Regions from separate parts of the Lysinibacillus sp. NPDC097231 genome, predicted to be linked through region 3. Evidence: predicted binding sites of a transcription regulator. Region 3 holds the regulator's gene; each other region holds the start of a gene.
The links. The regulator LexA, encoded in region 3, represses DNA repair genes until DNA is damaged. The targets are predictions, from matches to a motif close to CGAACATATGTTCG.
Positions count from the first base shown of each region.

Region 1: a site for LexA is predicted at 2,575-2,588, ahead of uvrB (excinuclease ABC subunit UvrB). Genes of this name have one in related genera too.
Region 2: a site for LexA is predicted at 2,785-2,798, ahead of ruvA (Holliday junction branch migration protein RuvA). Genes of this name have one in related genera too.

Region 1 covers NZ_JBIWDH010000014.1:35,576-41,309, forward strand. The annotation lists gene uvrA (excinuclease ABC subunit UvrA) at 1-515, opposite strand, end outside; gene uvrB (excinuclease ABC subunit UvrB) at 522-2,501, opposite strand; gene ACIQXF_RS10420 (IDEAL domain-containing protein) at 3,280-3,522, opposite strand; gene ACIQXF_RS10425 (competence protein ComK) at 3,750-4,259, shown strand; one part of gene prfB (peptide chain release factor 2) at 4,332-5,360, opposite strand; one part of gene prfB (peptide chain release factor 2) at 5,362-5,436, opposite strand; gene ACIQXF_RS10435 (competence protein ComK) at 5,649-5,734, opposite strand, start outside.
Region 2 covers NZ_JBIWDH010000006.1:22,197-27,930, forward strand. The annotation lists gene queA (tRNA preQ1(34) S-adenosylmethionine ribosyltransferase-isomerase QueA) at 40-1,080, opposite strand; gene ruvB (Holliday junction branch migration DNA helicase RuvB) at 1,099-2,103, opposite strand; gene ruvA (Holliday junction branch migration protein RuvA) at 2,122-2,742, opposite strand; gene ACIQXF_RS05815 (phosphotransferase) at 2,856-3,617, opposite strand; gene ACIQXF_RS05820 (LysM peptidoglycan-binding domain-containing protein) at 3,724-4,722, opposite strand; gene ACIQXF_RS05825 (transcription repressor NadR) at 4,865-5,398, shown strand; gene ACIQXF_RS05830 (thiol-disulfide oxidoreductase DCC family protein) at 5,591-5,734, opposite strand, start outside.
Region 3 covers NZ_JBIWDH010000001.1:39,411-45,144, reverse strand. The annotation lists gene ACIQXF_RS00285 (PilN domain-containing protein) at 1-11, shown strand, start outside; gene ACIQXF_RS00280 (hypothetical protein) at 8-697, shown strand; gene ACIQXF_RS00275 (prepilin peptidase) at 757-1,509, shown strand; gene ACIQXF_RS00270 (gamma-glutamyl-gamma-aminobutyrate hydrolase family protein) at 1,544-2,266, shown strand; gene lexA (transcriptional repressor LexA) at 2,422-3,039, opposite strand; gene yneA (cell division suppressor protein YneA) at 3,204-3,518, shown strand; gene ACIQXF_RS00255 (YneB family resolvase-like protein) at 3,515-4,183, shown strand; partial or broken gene def (peptide deformylase) at 4,505-5,083, opposite strand; gene ACIQXF_RS00245 (helix-turn-helix transcriptional regulator) at 5,076-5,267, opposite strand; gene ACIQXF_RS00240 (GNAT family N-acetyltransferase) at 5,612-5,734, opposite strand, start outside.

The DNA of each region.
Region 1 (5,734 bases), on a different contig from region 3:
TTTAAATCCTCAAGTAGTTTTACGTGCGTTCCTTTACGACCAGATACCATTGGTGCAAGCAACTGCATTTTTGTTCTTTCGGGATAAGACAATAGACGATCAACCATTTGCTCAATCGTTTGGGAAGTAATTTCTATGCCATGATTAGGACAAATAGGCTTACCGATACGCGCATATAACAACCGTAAATAATCATAGATTTCTGTAACTGTACCAACTGTAGAACGCGGGTTACGGCTCGTCGTTTTTTGATCGATTGAAATAGCAGGGGATAACCCCTCAATCGCATCAACATCTGGTTTGTCCATTTGTCCAAGGAATTGACGAGCATAGGCAGAAAGTGACTCTACGTAACGACGTTGCCCCTCAGCATAAATCGTATCAAACGCTAATGATGATTTCCCTGAGCCTGATAAACCTGTTAACACTACTAGTTGATCACGTGGAATTGTGACATTGATATTTTTTAAATTATGTGCGCGTGCGCCCTGCACGACGATTTCAGTATTTTTCACAGCCATTCACCCTTCTGCCTTCAATTCAAATATTGTATCGCGCAGCTCAGCAGCACGTTCGAAATCTAGCGCTTTCGCTGCTTCCTTCATTTCTACTTCTAGTGAAGCAAGTAATTGCTCTTTTTCTGCCTTTGTTAGCTTTTTACCTTTTGTAGCCTTCGTTACATAGGACTCTTCTTCCTCTGCCACCTGTGTTGCACGAATAACATCAGGTATTTTCTTGACAATTGTTTTCGGTGTAATTCCATGTTCTTCGTTATACGCCATTTGTATTGAACGACGACGTTTCGTTTCTTCAATGGCCTTTTTCATCGAGTCAGTTACATTATCTGCATACATAATGACATGTCCATTGGCATTACGTGCGGCACGACCAATTGTTTGAATGAGTGAACGCTCTGAACGTAAAAACCCTTCCTTATCAGCATCCAAAATCGCCACAAGGGAAACTTCAGGAATATCTAGCCCTTCTCTCAATAGATTAATACCAATAAGAACATCATAAGTACCTTTGCGAAGCTCACGAATAATTTCAATTCGCTCCAGCGTCTTTATTTCTGAATGTAAGTATTCCACCTTTAAGCCCATTTCTTTCAAATAGGCGCTTAAATCCTCTGACATTTTTTTCGTCAGCGTTGTAACTAATACCCGTTCATTTTGAGCAATACGTTCGTGAATTTCATCGATTAAATCATCTATTTGTCCTTCAATTGGGCGAACGTCAATTAGTGGATCAAGCAGCCCCGTCGGACGAATAATTTGCTCTACCATTTCTGGAGTATGCTCAAGCTCATACGGGCCTGGTGTTGCTGATACATAAATGGCTTGATGAATATGTTTCTCATATTCTTCAAAACGTAAAGGTCTATTATCTAACGCTGATGGCAAACGGAAGCCATGTTCTACTAGCACACCTTTACGGGCCTGGTCACCATTGTACATTCCTCTAACTTGAGGCAATGTCACATGACTTTCATCGACAACAAGTAAAAAGTCATCAGGGAAATAATCTAGTAACGTATATGGTGTTGCTCCTGCCTCACGCAATGTTAAATGACGAGAATAGTTTTCGATTCCTGAGCAAAAGCCCATTTCTCGCATCATTTCTAAATCATAGCGAGTGCGCTGCTCTAAACGTTGTGCCTCTAATAATTTATCTTCTGCACGTAGGAGAGCAAGCCGCTCCTCCAACTCTTTTTCAATATTTTCAATGGCGATTCGCATTTTCTCTTCTCGCGTAACGAAGTGGGATGCTGGGAAAATAGCTACATGATCCCGATCCGCTAAAATTTCACCAGTTAGCGCATCCACCTCACGAATGCGATCAATCTCGTCTCCGAAAAACTCCACACGAATACACTGTTCATCACGGGATGCTGGGAAAATTTCCACTACATCTCCACGTACCCTAAATGTCCCACGCGTAAAACTCACATCATTACGCTCGTACTGTATATCCACCAGTTTTCGCAGTAATTGATTACGTTCAATTTCCATGCCAGTACGCACTGACACGACCATTTCACGATATTCTTCTGGAGAACCTAGACCATATATACAGGACACGGATGCAATAATAATGACATCCTCACGCTCAAATAATGCAGATGTTGCAGAGTGACGTAACTTATCAATTTCATCATTTATGCTTGAATCTTTTTCAATATAAGTATCAGTCTGTGGAACATAGGCCTCTGGCTGAAAGTAATCATAGTAGCTGACAAAGTATTCAACTGCATTATTAGGGAAGAACTCTTTAAATTCACTATATAATTGACCTGCTAATGTTTTATTGTGTGCCATGATCAGTGTCGGTTTTTTTACTTGCTGAATGACATTAGAAATCGTATACGTTTTTCCAGTTCCTGTTGCACCGAGCAATGTTTGATGACGTTTACCTGCATGTACACCCTCCACTAATTCCGCAATTGCCTGTGGCTGATCCCCATTAGGCTTATATGGCGCTTGTAAATCAAATGTTTGCACACATGTCCCCGTCCTTTCCTTCCAATTTGTACATATATTTTAGCATAGCAGTAGTAAAATTTCGAACATTTAACGAACGAATGTTTGTAAATATTTTATCATTTATTAAAATGAGATAGATTCCGTCAGAACATATGTGCCAAAGTACCTAAATAAAGCCGATTCACATAATCAACACTCAGAGTAATAAAAAGCTGAAAATTCCTTACATGATTATATTACAGTTGGTAAGGGGAAGATCTACCTATAGACTATCCTTTCCAAATATTAGCTAACTAAGACGGGATGTTGTAAATGCATTAGCCCAGGGGTTTTTGATATTTGATGAGGGATTGCTCACTTGGGTTGCGTCCTTTGGGATTGCTCGGGTCAGAGGGGGGACGCTCTGCTTTTTTTCCATTTTCGCTCGGGTCATGGGGATTTTCGCTCTGCTTTGCTCCACTTTCGCTCGGATCAGGGGGATTTTCGCTCTGCTTCTCTCCACTTTCGCTCAGGTCATGGGGATTTTCGCTCTGCTTCTCTCTATTTTCGCTCAGGTCAGGGGGATTTTCGCTCTGCTTTGCTCCATTTCCGCTCGGGTCAGGGAATATTTCGCTCTGCTTTTCTCCGTTTTCGCTCAGGTCATGTGATTTTCGCTCTTCTTCTCTTCGATCGTGCTCAGGTCTCTGAGATAGTCGGCTCTACAGACGGATTCCTTGGGTCAACACCTATCACCATCTTTTAGAGAACATAGCAAAAAAATCCCGCCCTCCAATAACTTGAGAGCGGGTTCGTCATATTATTCACTTGCTACTTGGTGTAATGCTTCTAGTTCAGCTGCGTATAGATGAAAAGCCTTTTCATCTTTTTCATCGAGTGCTCTATCTATCAGAACCATGAGCTGCTCTTCACGATGCATACGCTGGATATGATTTAAAAATAAATCTAAATAAATCTCGTTCAATAATTTCTCTGCCTCATCAACTTTCTTCGACTGACCAACGGCTTTTAGAAAATCTGTATACGAATAATATTTATCCAACGATCTCACCTCGATCCTTTTCTAAATTATATGAAAATTGAGATTAAAATGCAATGCTTAAGAACTGAAGATCATGTTGATCTACTATTAATCTCGTGTAATTTTAAGCAAATTCCCTAGGCATTTGCTTGAATTATCCATAGATTTCACTTTTTATCTATATTTTTAGATTTTAATTTTATGTTTTACAATGCAAATGATAAATAGAAAAAGGAGGCCCTACTTATATGTCAGCAAACTATGTAAACGGATATTTAATGTCTTTCAACACCTATTTACTTCAGCCAATTCAGGACGGTTCCAAAGTTTTCACGCGGGTTATCGACAAACATAATGAGCTTATCGTGACTCGCAAGCCTATGCATGTTCTACGTAAATCTTGTATATCACTAGGAACAACCTATGAAGCAGCTAAACACTCCGCCAAACGCTTTTTTGGCAATCAACACAAACTTCCAATCGTTGTCGCTTATGATTATGGTTTCCCTTGCATTTTTCTACCAACTTATTCGCCAAACTCCATCCATAATATTTGGATTGGGCTTCATGCCATTTCCAATATTGTTCCGAGTGAAATGGGCTGTGTCGTTACGCTGAAAAACGATAAACAAATTGAACTACCCATTCAATATGCTTCGATTAGTAAGCAATTTGTCAATGCATCGATGCTATATAAGCATTACATGAATGAACGTAAGCAGATTAGTCAAGACGCCCCGTATCATCCACCATTTTGATGTAGATTGCTAGCACTAAAAAACCCCCCTCAGAAGCACAAATTCATTGTGCCTCTAAGGGGGTCATTTCATTTACCCAATTTTTGAACGTAAGTATGCATTAATAAATGGATCTAAGTCGCCATCCATCACTGCTCCTACATTACCTGTTTCTTCATTTGTACGATGATCCTTCACCATTGAATATGGATGGAAGACATAGGAGCGAATTTGTGATCCCCAGCCAATTTCCTTCTGTTCACCACGAATTTCATTTAGCTGAGCCTGCTGCTTATCAAGCTCCAATTGATATAATTTCCCTTTTAACATCGTCATTGCTTTTTCACGGTTTTTAATTTGCGAACGCTCTGCCTGACATTGCACAACAGTCCCTGTTGGAGTATGCGTAATACGAACAGCCGAATCTGTTGTATTAATATGCTGACCACCCGCACCTGTCGCACGATACGTATCAATTTTTAAATCCTCTGTACGAATATCAATTTCGATATTGTCATCGAATTCAGGCATAACATCACAAGAAACGAATGAAGTATGACGGCGACCAGAAGAGTCAAATGGAGAAATACGGACTAAACGGTGAACACCTTTTTCTGCCTGTAAATAACCGTAAGCATTATGACCCTTGATGGACAATGTTACTGATTTAATACCAGCTTCATCGCCTGGTAAATAGTCAACCGTTTCCACTTTAAAGCCACGTTTCTCTGCCCAACGTGTGTACATACGAAGGAGCATTGACCCCCAATCCTGAGATTCCGTACCACCTGCTCCTGGGTGAAGCTCTAATATTGCATTGTTTTGATCATATGGACCACTCAATAGTAATTGTAGCTCAAAATCACCCATTTTTTGCTGAAATTCTACTAGCTCTTTGCCTAGTTCTCCTTGTAATTCCTCATCGGGCTCTTCTCGCAAAAGCTCAAGTGTCATATCTAAGTTCTCGTGTGTTTCTAATAAATCTTTATATTCATTTACAATTGCCTTTAAGCCGTTACCTTCATTGATGACAACTTGTGCACCTTGTTGATCATCCCAGAAGCCTGGCTCCAGCATCATTTCATCTAATTCCTGTATGCGTGCCTCTTTGTTTTCTAAGTCAAAGAGACCTCCTAAAATCCGCCAATTTTTTGGCTGAAGTGTCTAACGCGTTACGTACATCTGCTAATTCAATCATGGTTAATCCTCCGAACATTATTAATGGGGCAAACTTGAAAATAACTGTAAGCTTCACACATTCCTTTATAAGTTCAAAATCAATATATGAAATCAGAATGCCTAAATCTCTACTTTTTGTAAGCCCCGTATCTTTTTATTATAACGTTTTTATGTCGGAAAACATACTTTTTTAACAAATCACATAACGAATTAGTGTGTCAATTATTTACCTTAAGCTTCATCCTCAAACATGGAACAACGGCTTGCCACTCTAACGCGATCATATTGAACTAGTAAATGCTTCGTCCGTTTTTCCA
Region 2 (5,734 bases), on a different contig from region 3:
TGCCGTTTTTAGACTAACTCCCACTGATTACAAATAGTTTTATCCTTTCGGACGAATAAACATAGCATCACCAAAGCTAAAGAAGCGATATTTTTCTTCTACAGCTTGTTTATATGCACTTAAAATGGTTTCTTGTGTGGCAAGTGTACTCACAAGCATCACAAGGGTTGATTTTGGTAAATGGAAGTTTGTGATTAAACCATCTACAACTGTAAAGTTATATCCTGGATAAATGAAAATGGACGTCCAACCTTGTTCTGCACGCACTTCGCCTCCGTATTTAGAGCCAATAGTTTCCAATGTTCGTGTAGAGGTTGTCCCAACAGCTATCACTTTTCCTCCATTACTCTTTATCCGGTTAATGATTGCTGCCGCTTCTTCCGTCACACTATAAAATTCGGCATGCATTTCGTGATTTTCAATTGATTCTACACTTACAGGACGGAAAGTTCCAAGTCCCACATGTAAAGTAATAAATACAACTTCGACCCCTTTTGCTTTTACTTGCTCCAGTAATGCTTCTGTAAAATGCAGGCCTGCAGTTGGTGCTGCTGCTGAACCACGTTCTTTTGCATAAACAGTTTGGTAACGATCTTTATCCTCTAATTTTTCACGAATATATGGAGGTAATGGCATCTCACCAAGTTGCTCTAATATCTCATAAAAAATCCCATTATAGTTAAACTCAAATGTACGTCCACCGTGATCAAGCTCTCCTGTACAAGTAGCTGTCAGTAAGCCTTCTCCAAATGTTATAACTGTACCAACTTTTACACGTTTAGCCGGTTTAACAAGTGTTTCCCATTCATCTGTACCAGCCATTTGCTTTAATAAAAGTACCTCTATATGGGCACCTGTTTCCTCTTTAACGCCCATTAAGCGTGCTGGTAAGACCCTTGTATCATTTAACACAAGACAATCTCCAGCATGTAACTCCTCTAAAATATGGGCAAAATGATGATGCTCCACTTTTTTTGAACCTGGCGTCACTACCATTAATCGACTTGCAGTACGATCCATAAGCGGTGTTTGTGCAATAAGCTCCTCTGGCAATTCAAAATCAAAATCTTCTACACGCATGAAAAAAACTTCCTTCTTCTATGTTTGTTGGGGATAATCATATCCGAAATGTTCGTAGGCTAGATGTGTTGCCACACGTCCACGTGGTGTCCGCTGTATAAAGCCAATTTGCATCAAATATGGCTCGTACACATCTTCTATCGTTACACGTTCCTCACCAATGGAAGCTGCCAATGTATCTAAACCTACAGGACCACCACGAAAGCGCTCAATCATATTGGTCACAAGTTTATGGTCAATATGGTCAAGCCCTCTAGGATCAACTTGTAATAGCTCAAGTGCTTGCTTAGCTAGTCCATCTGTAATCATACCATCACCAAGCACTTGTGCATAATCTCGCACTCGCTTAAGCAAACGATTTGCAATACGAGGTGTGCCACGAGAGCGTCTTGCCATTTCGCTTGCTGCTACTTGCTCAATTTCAACAGCAAATAAATGTGCACTACGCACAATAATTTCAGCAAGTGAGGTATCATCATAATACTCTAATCTCAGTAATACACCAAAGCGATCCCTTAAAGGTGCTGATAATGCGCCAGCCCTTGTTGTGGCACCGACAAGCGTAAATGGTGGTAAATCAAGACGTATAGATCGTGCTTCAGGTCCTTTACCAACGACAATATCTAAACAAAAATCTTCCATGGCTGGATAAAGCACTTCTTCAATTGCACGAGGCAGGCGATGTATTTCATCGATAAAAAGCACATCTCCAGGCTCCAGTGAGCTTAAAATAGCTGCTAAATCTCCAGGACGTTCGATTGCAGGGCCGCTAGTCATGCGTACATTGACATTCATTTCATTGGCAATAACAGCAGCTAATGTAGTTTTACCCAGTCCAGGAGGTCCATATAACAGCACATGGTCTAAACTTTCCTGACGAAGCTTTGCTGCTTCAATGAAAATTTGTAAATTTTCTTTTACCTTATGTTGACCAATATATTGTGCTAATCTTTGAGGCCTTAAAGATAATTCAAACTGTTCATCATAGCTCCCTGCCTCACTGGCCATCATACGTTCAGACATGTACTTTCCCCCCTTTCACTATTTTAACTTTAATAGCAATTGTAAAGCTTGTTTCATAAATGCATCTGTTGTTTCAAGCTTGTCATTATCCTCAAGCTGTGGACGAATTTTTTCCAACTCTTTTTCAGAATAGCCAAGCGCCATTAAAGCAAGGATGGCTTCCTCAAGTTCATGTTTATATGGATTCACACCGAATAGTGGTAACTCATCTTCTGCACTAGGTAGCTCAATCGTCTCTAATAAACCACCAAGTTTACCTTTTAAATCTAGAATCATTTGACGTGCCGTTTTCTTACCCACTCCTGGGAATTTCACTAAAAATACTTCATCTTCTCGTTCAATGGCACTTATAACCTGCTGCGGATTACCAGTAGCTAAAATAGCTAAAGCACCCTTAGGTCCAATTCCTGATACTAAAATTAGCTTTCGGAACAGCTCTCGTTGGTCTAAATTTGGAAAACCATATAATATTTGTGCATCCTCACGTACATGTAAGTGTACAAAAATTTGTTGCTCAAGTGCAGAAGTCCTAAACGCAAATGGATTAGGTGTATTCAGCTGCCAGCCAATCCCTTGTTGTTCAAGCACGACATACTCAGGAGTAATACGCTTAATTTGTCCTTTTAAATAATCATACATCTATAATCCCTCTCAATCATCGTCTTCGATTATAGCATAAAGCGAACGAATGCTCGACTATAAGAATAGTACTAGTAATTGATCTCACAGAAAAAATGACCGCCAAAAGACGGTCATTTTTTCATCATTCTATCAATATCGTACCACAGTTTTGGCCAACATGTGAGGGCTCGTTTAGTAAACGGCACTAAATAATCTAAAAATACTAGCTGTTGATCTAACGGTAAATCCACTGCAAAAAGCCATTCACGCAATAACTCATTTGGATATTTTAAACGATGTAGCTTTCTTTTATCTAATCGCTTTAGCTCTGGTAACTCTTCAAAAACTTTACCAAGGTCATAATCTACTGCTGGCAATACACGATGTAACCATAGAATATATTCATCATCCGCTTCTCCAAGGTGTGCCAAATCAAAATCAATTAAACGCAATTTCCCATCGGAGCACCATAAAAAATTATGATGAACGACATCGCCATGTAAAAGGGTAATTTCTTTTTCAGGTACATTCTCCATAGCAATTAACTGTAATGACTTCTCACTATAGTGTAAAATTTGATCTATTTCTTCTTTCGTTAAAAATGCAAGAAATTCATTTTGTCTACTCTTAAAACGCATATGACGCATTTGCCATTTTAAAAGTTGTGAATAGGTGTGTAAGCCAGATAGTCTCTGCCAAGCAATTTTTTTATGTGTATCATGTAAAGCAACTAATAACTTAAGTGATTCTTTTCGGTCTATTTTATGTGCAAAATTAGCACTATTACTTTCTTCTTGCCAATCTTGTACGATTAAAAGCTCATCGTCACTTTTCACTAAAGGCAAGATAAGCGTGGGCTCAAGACGTTCAAGCTGTCGATGAATAAGTCTCACCTTGTCTGCTATTTCTAACTGCTTTGCTCGTTTGACAAAATAATTATTCGATCGATATTTATATTTCCAGATATTCGGCTTTACTTCCTCAACAATATACGCTTTTTTACCATCGATAAGGCGTCATCCCGCCTGGGTAAAAATGCGGTGACATCCATTGTCCTGACGGGTGATGCATTGGGTAATGTGACGGACATGGTGGTGGGCACGGCGGCGGTGGACAATGGCATGTGTCCATTTGCCAGCTCGGCATTACAGGCTGTGCATTACAACCACAAGAATGCTCCATTTTCATCTCTGGCATTGGCTGTACAGGGAAGAATGGAGATGTACTAGATTCTAAGAAATCCCCCATTCCTGCAACCTTTCCTGCTGGCATTTCACAAGATGGTTGTTCCGGCATTGTATAGGCCTCTACTTGTGGATGCATTGGCATTGGCCACCACATATGATGATGTACTGGTTGATGACAGCTTGCACAATGTGGCACCATTGGCATTTGTGGCATAATGAAAATAGGTTGTGGCATTGGTGCTGGTGCTGGTGGCGGTGGTTGAATTTGAACTGGCGGTGGTGTAACAGCTTGATTTTGCTCTATTGATGGCATGACAAGTTGTTGATTCCAACTTAGCTCTACAGGCTGTGGTACATACATTGGTTGCTGAGGCATCGGCATTGGCATTGGATAAGGTATTGGAATCATTTGTGGTTCTGGCATCGGTGGTGGTGGGACTACAACAGGTGGAGGCATTGGTCGCTGTATCTCTTTTTTTACAGTTTCTTTTATGTGAGTAGGTGACTCCTTATGTCCTTCTTTATGCGATTCCCAATGTGTCTCCTTATGCCCTTCTCGGTGGCCATCTCTGTGTCCTTCTCGGTGGCCTTCCCGATGATGTTCCCAGTTTGTTTCTCTATGTCCCTCTCGATGGCCTTCTCTATGTGTATCTTTGTGTGCTTTTTCAGGCAAAATAATTTCCATGCCAGGCACTATATAATCTGGGTTGGCAAGATGGGCATTGAGTCGCTTTAATTCTTCAAATGAAATGCCGTACTCTTTCGCAATCTTCCACAACGTATCTCCTTTTTGAACAATATGAATACGCAATTTTTTCCTCCCTTCCTCTCTACGTATCATATGTTCAATGTTTCATTTGGATACAAAAAATTCACGCATGTTGCAAATGCTTCATGGTACACTAGTTTTTAAGGAAAACTGCTTCCTTCATTACAGGCAGAGGTGATCTCTTATGAAAAAAATGTTAGGCGAAGAACGCCGACTGCAACTTCTAGCACAACTAAAAAATAGTTCAGCACCAATAACAGGGACAGACTTAGCTAAATTCGCTAATGTATCAAGACAAGTCATTGTTAATGATATGACATTATTAAAGGCTAGAAATGAACCTATTATTGCAACTAGTCAAGGCTATCTTTATATGAACCAGGAACAATTACACCATACTGTTGAACGTACAATCCCTTGCTTCCATACCTCAAAGGATACAGAAGATGAACTTATGACAATAGTTGATTGTGGTGGTACAGTAAAAAATGTTATTGTTGAACACTCTATTTATGGTGAAATTATAGCTTCCATTATGGTCTCTAACCGGCATGAGGTGAAGAAATTTATTCAACGAGTTACCGAAACACAGGCAAGTTATTTATCTGAACTCACTGGTGGTACACATCTTCATGTTATCTCTGCGCCTTCAGTTGAAATTTTAGATTTAATTGAGCAAACATTATATAAAAAGGGCTATTTAGTTGCGGATCAATAAATCTTTAATCTACATCCACTATAATTTCCCACAGATTTTGGACTTTAATAATTAAGTAGCTGCTAGTCTTAACCCCTTTAGCTCGTATTAACTTCACTTCATACTGCATGTTTAATGCCTATAACTACTTATAATTTTATTTACTCTACGACAAAAAAGAGCTATCCACAATTAGTTGGATAGCTTCAGTAGTTAAAGGAATCTTTTTCGTTGTACAGGTGTTGGCATTAGGCACACTTTTTTTCGACCGAATAGGCGATAGCGATTTTTAGCTACAATTCGGTAAACCGTATTTCGTATAAAAAGAGGCAAAAAGATGAAAACATAGCAAACTGG
Region 3 (5,734 bases):
GGCGCTCATGAATAAATTAACTAGTAGTAAAAAGTCGTCTATTATTCTTTTAGTAGCTTTAGTAGCCGCTATCTTATTTGCGCTATATTATTATTTGTTATTACCAAAATTGGATGAAGTGGCAGCAAAAGAAAGTAGTATATCGAAAGCACAACAAGAAATCTCTCATTTAAAAGAGCAGCTTGCTCAATTAGATAAAGAGCAGGGGCAACCCACTATAAATATTTTAACGTTGCGGCAAAAACTACCTGAAACAAGAGCGGTAGAAAAGATTATTCTAGATTTGGCTGAGATTGAAGAAGTGACAGGAACACGTATTGAGTCATTAACTGTTCATAATGATGATGCAGCTGTCTCACAATCAGAGGTTTCTAATTCCAATATCCTTGAACAAGCTGATGCACAGGTGAATGACGATCAGGATAATGAGGAAGCAATTACCCCTATTGTATCTATTGCAAAGGAATCTCTTCCAGCTAATTTAAAACTAATCACTTTTACTTTAGAGGTTGCTGCACTAGATTATCCTTCACTTGAGGCTTTCTTGCAGGAGATAGAACAATTAGAGCGTGTGATGAAAACCGATTCCATTGATTTTAAATTACCTGGAGAGCAGGATCAGCTAACGAAAGATGCAGATCTAATTTTAAAGGCGACCGTGCAAGTAACAACGTTCTATTACGAAGGACAACAATAACATGATAGGCGCACATACTGCAAATGTATGAGCGCCTATTCGTTTAGGAGGTCATAAAAATGGAAATGGCTTATACAATTGTAGTTTTAATATTTGGGCTCGTGCTTGGCTCTTTTTTTAATGTAGTGGGCTTACGTGTACCTATGAAGGAATCCATAGTGCGGCCACCCTCGCATTGTACCAATTGTCAGAGACAGTTGACGGCAATTGATTTAGTGCCTGTTTTGTCTTATTTGTTTTTAGGTGGGAAATGCCGTAGCTGTGGGCAAAAAATTTCTTGGATTTATCCACTGATGGAATTGATAACAGGAGTCTTATTTGCTTTTGCTTATTGGAAATTAGGTTTTAGTGCGGAGCTTTTCGTAGCACTATTATTGATTTCTTTATTAGTCATTATTGTCGTATCGGATTTTGCCTATATGCTTATTCCAGATAAAGTACTGCTATTCTTTTTACCATTGCTTGTGCTTGGACGAGTGATATCGCCGTTGTCACCATGGTGGGATAGTTTAGTGGGTGCTGTTGTGGGCTTTGGCATATTATATTGTATTGCTGTTTTATCAAGAGGTGGTATGGGTGGGGGCGATATTAAACTTTTCTTTTTACTCGGTCTCGTACTCGGCACGCTAAATGCACTGCTGACACTATTTTTAGCATCCGTGATAGGAATGTTTGCTGGTATAATTATGGTAAAGCTACGCAGACAGGGCAGAAAAACACCTATACCATTTGGTCCATCCATTGCTTTAGCAGCAATCATCGTTTATTTCTATGGGGATGTATTGATTAATTGGTATCTAGGATTTTGGTAAGCTAAAAAGCTTGTGAATTTAGGAGGGAAATATCATGAAACCAGTGATCGGGATAACGGCGTTTGTGGAGGATGATTTGTCCTCGGGATTAAATGCGGCCTATAGTAAGAGCATTATAGAAGCTGGGGGCATTCCTCTTATTATTCCGCTTGGAGTGGAAGCGGATGTGGCACAGATTTTATCGTTAACGGACGGATTATTGCTGTCGGGTGGTCATGATGTCCATCCATTCCTCTTTGGTGCAGAGCCAACACCCAAATTAGGGAAAGTTCATCCAGAAAGGGATTCGGTGGAGCTTGCATTAATTGAAGCGGCCTTTATTCGAAAAATGCCGATCTTTGCTATTTGTCGTGGCATTCAAATGCTAAATGTTGCACTAGGAGGTACAGTATATCAAGATATTGATAGCGAATACCATAGTAGTAAGTTAATAAAGCATAAGCAACAAGCGGCTAGAGGCGTTGCAACACATTATGTTAATGTCACACCAAATACATTATTACATTCGATTATTGAGGAAGAAAAAATTGCAGTGAATTCATTTCATCACCAAGCGGTCAATGTATTAGCGGAGAACTTGATAGTTGCCGCAAAATCAAGTGATGGTATCATTGAAGCGTTGGTACATGAAGAATTACCATTTTGTCTGGGCGTACAGTGGCATCCTGAAGAACAAGCTATTTCAGGGGATGAAGTAGCAAAGAAGTTATTCACTGCATTTGTGAATACATGCCTGAAATTCAAGGTAGAGAGATAAAATAGATCAGGGCTATTTCACGATGTTTTGTTAAATAATATAAAATACAGGCGACGTAGCAAGGAATCCATTTGAAAGTGGATTCCTTTTTTAAAATCAAAAAAGAGGTATATGCTCTTTTACGAACATAATAACCTCTTAGAATTTGAAGTATTTTAGTGTACGCGACGATAGAGTCCAACAACTTGCCCTAAAATAGAAACTTGATCTACAATAATTGGCTCCATTGTAGAGTTTTCAGGCTGCAAACGGAAATGATTTTTTTCCTTGAAGAAACGCTTTACAGTTGCTTCGTCCTCTTCGGTCATAGCAACGACAATATCACCATTGTCAGCAGTTGCTTTTTGTTTAACAATGACTAAATCTCCATCAAAGATACCAGCTTCAATCATTGATTCACCCATAATTTCTAGCATAAATAACTGTTCTTCGCTTGTACCATAAATATCCGGTAGTGGGAAATATTCATCGATATTTTCAATGGCAGTTATCGGTGAACCTGCTGTGACCTTCCCTACAAGTGGGACATGAATAACACTTTGCTTTTGAATAGAATCCTCTGGCTCCAGAATTTCGATAGCACGTGGCTTCGTTGGATCTCGACGAATAAAGCCTTTTTGTTCTAAACGAGCTAAATGTCCATGAACTGTTGAGCTTGAAGCAAGTCCAACTGCCTCACCGATCTCACGTACAGATGGTGGATACCCCTTTGCCCGCACTTCTTCCTTGATGAACGCTAAAATGTCCTCTTGTCTTTTCGAAACTTTTTTCATGATTGCTCACCTCTTTTTTCTATTCATTCTACTTAATTAAATAGTATAGCAGAATGCGAACACTAACGCAAACATAGGTTCGAAAAGTGTTTGACAAAAACGTTTGTTCGCATTATTATGAGAACATATATTCCGAACAAACATTCTAAAAAGGGGCAATAATCATGAAATTCTTAAAGAAAAATCCACATATTACAACTTTATTAGGGGCTTGCGTATTATTTGCAGCATATCTTTTTATAACAGATCCAGGAGATGTTTCATATACAGAAATTGAAGTTGAACACGGTGATAGCTTATGGTCGTTAGCTGAACAATACCGTGGTAAAATGAGTACGGAAAACTGGATTAAGATTGTGAAAGCAGAAAATGAATTACCAAACGTTAAAATTATTGCAGGTAATTCACTAGTGATTCCAGTAGTGGGGGGCCATTCCAAGCCTCTAAATACAATCGAAATCGCGAGAAATGAGAAATGATGAATCAACAACAATCGGCTGTTGTCTATTGCCGCGTGAGTACAGAAAAAGAGACACAAAGTTCCTCGCTTGAGCGTCAGCAGGAGGAGTTAGTGCGCTATGCTAAAGAGCAGGGCTATGAAGTGAAGAGCGTTTTTAAGGATAAGCATAGTGGCTACGATGTGGAACGCGAAGGCTTACTAGATATGCTCGATTTCATCAAAGAAAAAGATATTAAAGCATTATTTGTGCAGGATGAAACACGTTTAGGACGTGGCAATGCTCGAATGGCAGTACTGCATTTATTGCAAAAAATTGAAACGGATGTTTTTTCTATGAGAGACGCAGGGCCAGTACAGTTAAATGAAATGGATACGATGCTGCTGGAGATTTTAGCAATAGTAGAGGAATACCAGCGAAGAATGCATAATGCTAAAATACGGCGAGGCATGCGTCGTGCTGTTGAAAATGGCTATCGTCCTGAAAACAATTTATCGAATCGTGGAAATCCTCATGGTCAAGAGCGCAAGGATGTGCCTGTAGAGGAAATTGTAAATCTTCGTAATCGAGGTTTTACCTTTGAGGAAATCGCCATAACGCTTAGAGGTCTTGGCTTTGAGGTAAGTAAAGCTACTGTACATCGAAGATATCGGGAATATCAAGAGGGAAGCGTGCAAATGAAGTAAGGTTTTGTCAGTGGGAGTTTTATCGTCCCACTGATTTTTTACTTTAAAAGGCTCTAAATGGTGGTAAAGGATAGGCTCGCGGAAGTGACGGATAGAAGGGCGGAATAGAACCGCCGAAGTGACGGATAGAACGTCGAAAGTGACGGATAGAAGGGCAAGTGACGGATAGACTCGCCGAAGTGACGGTTAGAATGGCGGAACTGACGGATAGAGTCGCCGAAGTGATGGTTAGAATCACCCAAGCGACTGATAGGACGGATTCCACCTTCAAAATAACAGGTACAATAAATAACTAAGTCCTATTTATCCTAAAGTATTAAATTAATACAAACTTTCGATAGTCACATTGTCTGGTAGTTTGAATGGATTTTCTTTATTTATTCTGTCATAAAACATGATCCCGTTTAAATGATCTATTTCATGTTGCATTAAGATTGCACCGTATCCATTAAATTGAAAAATGGCTTCTTGCCCATGTATGTCATATGCTTTGACCTTAATTCTTTCATATCTTGGAACAAAACCATTAACTCTTCTATTAACCGAAAGACATCTTTCTCCCTCTGATAAATAAATCATGTTTAAAGAGTGACTAATGATTTTAGGATTAATTAACATATATTCATGATTTTTATCTCAATCTTGAAAAAGTGCAGCAAACATTCGTTTATTAAGACCAATTTGATTAGCGGATAACCCTGAACCAGGACGCAATTTGTATTTCTTTGAAAGATCCGGATCTTGGCTATTTCTCAAGTATTGAAGCATGCATAATAAACTATCTTTATCGTCTTCTGATACAGGTAACGTAACCTCTTTGGTATTCTTTCTTAATATTGCAGCACTCTCTTTTACGAAATCTTTCATTGTTATCATATACTCTGGACGAAACTTACTCATATATAAACACCTCATCTACTTTTCTATTTAGAGCTTTAGCAACTCTAAAGGCCAATTCAAGAGTAGGGTCATACTTATCATTTTCAATACAATTAATAGTTTGTCTTACAACGCCACATTCCTTTGCGAGTGCCTCTTGAGTCATACCTAATTTTTTTCTTAAAACTTTAATAATGTTTTTCAGATTTATCCCTCTTTTGTCTAACATATTGGACATATCATATAAAATAAATTCATAAATGTCCAATCATTTGGACATTGTAGATATAAAAATAAGAGAAGTAGAGCGATTTCAACTTCTCTTTCTCACGTATTCTCATAATGTTTAAAATACAATTGTGCTAGATATCGTTATAGGTATGACATTAGCAGTTTTCTGGATATTCTTGATACCAGTTCTTAACAAATAATAATTCATATTCTCTAAATTGGGATACAATAATGCTTTAAACGAAGATTTAGAAAACGACATGCGTTATTACATATGAAGTAGGTTTTATTAATTGATAGTACATTCTGAAATATTTCTTATGTCCACTCCTCATCTAAGACAGCGTAGTAGTATTCATCCCACCATTCCTCTCCGTGTGGTATACATTTTTTAAAATAACCCTCGCGTCTCATTCCGATTTTCTCCATTACCCGATAGGA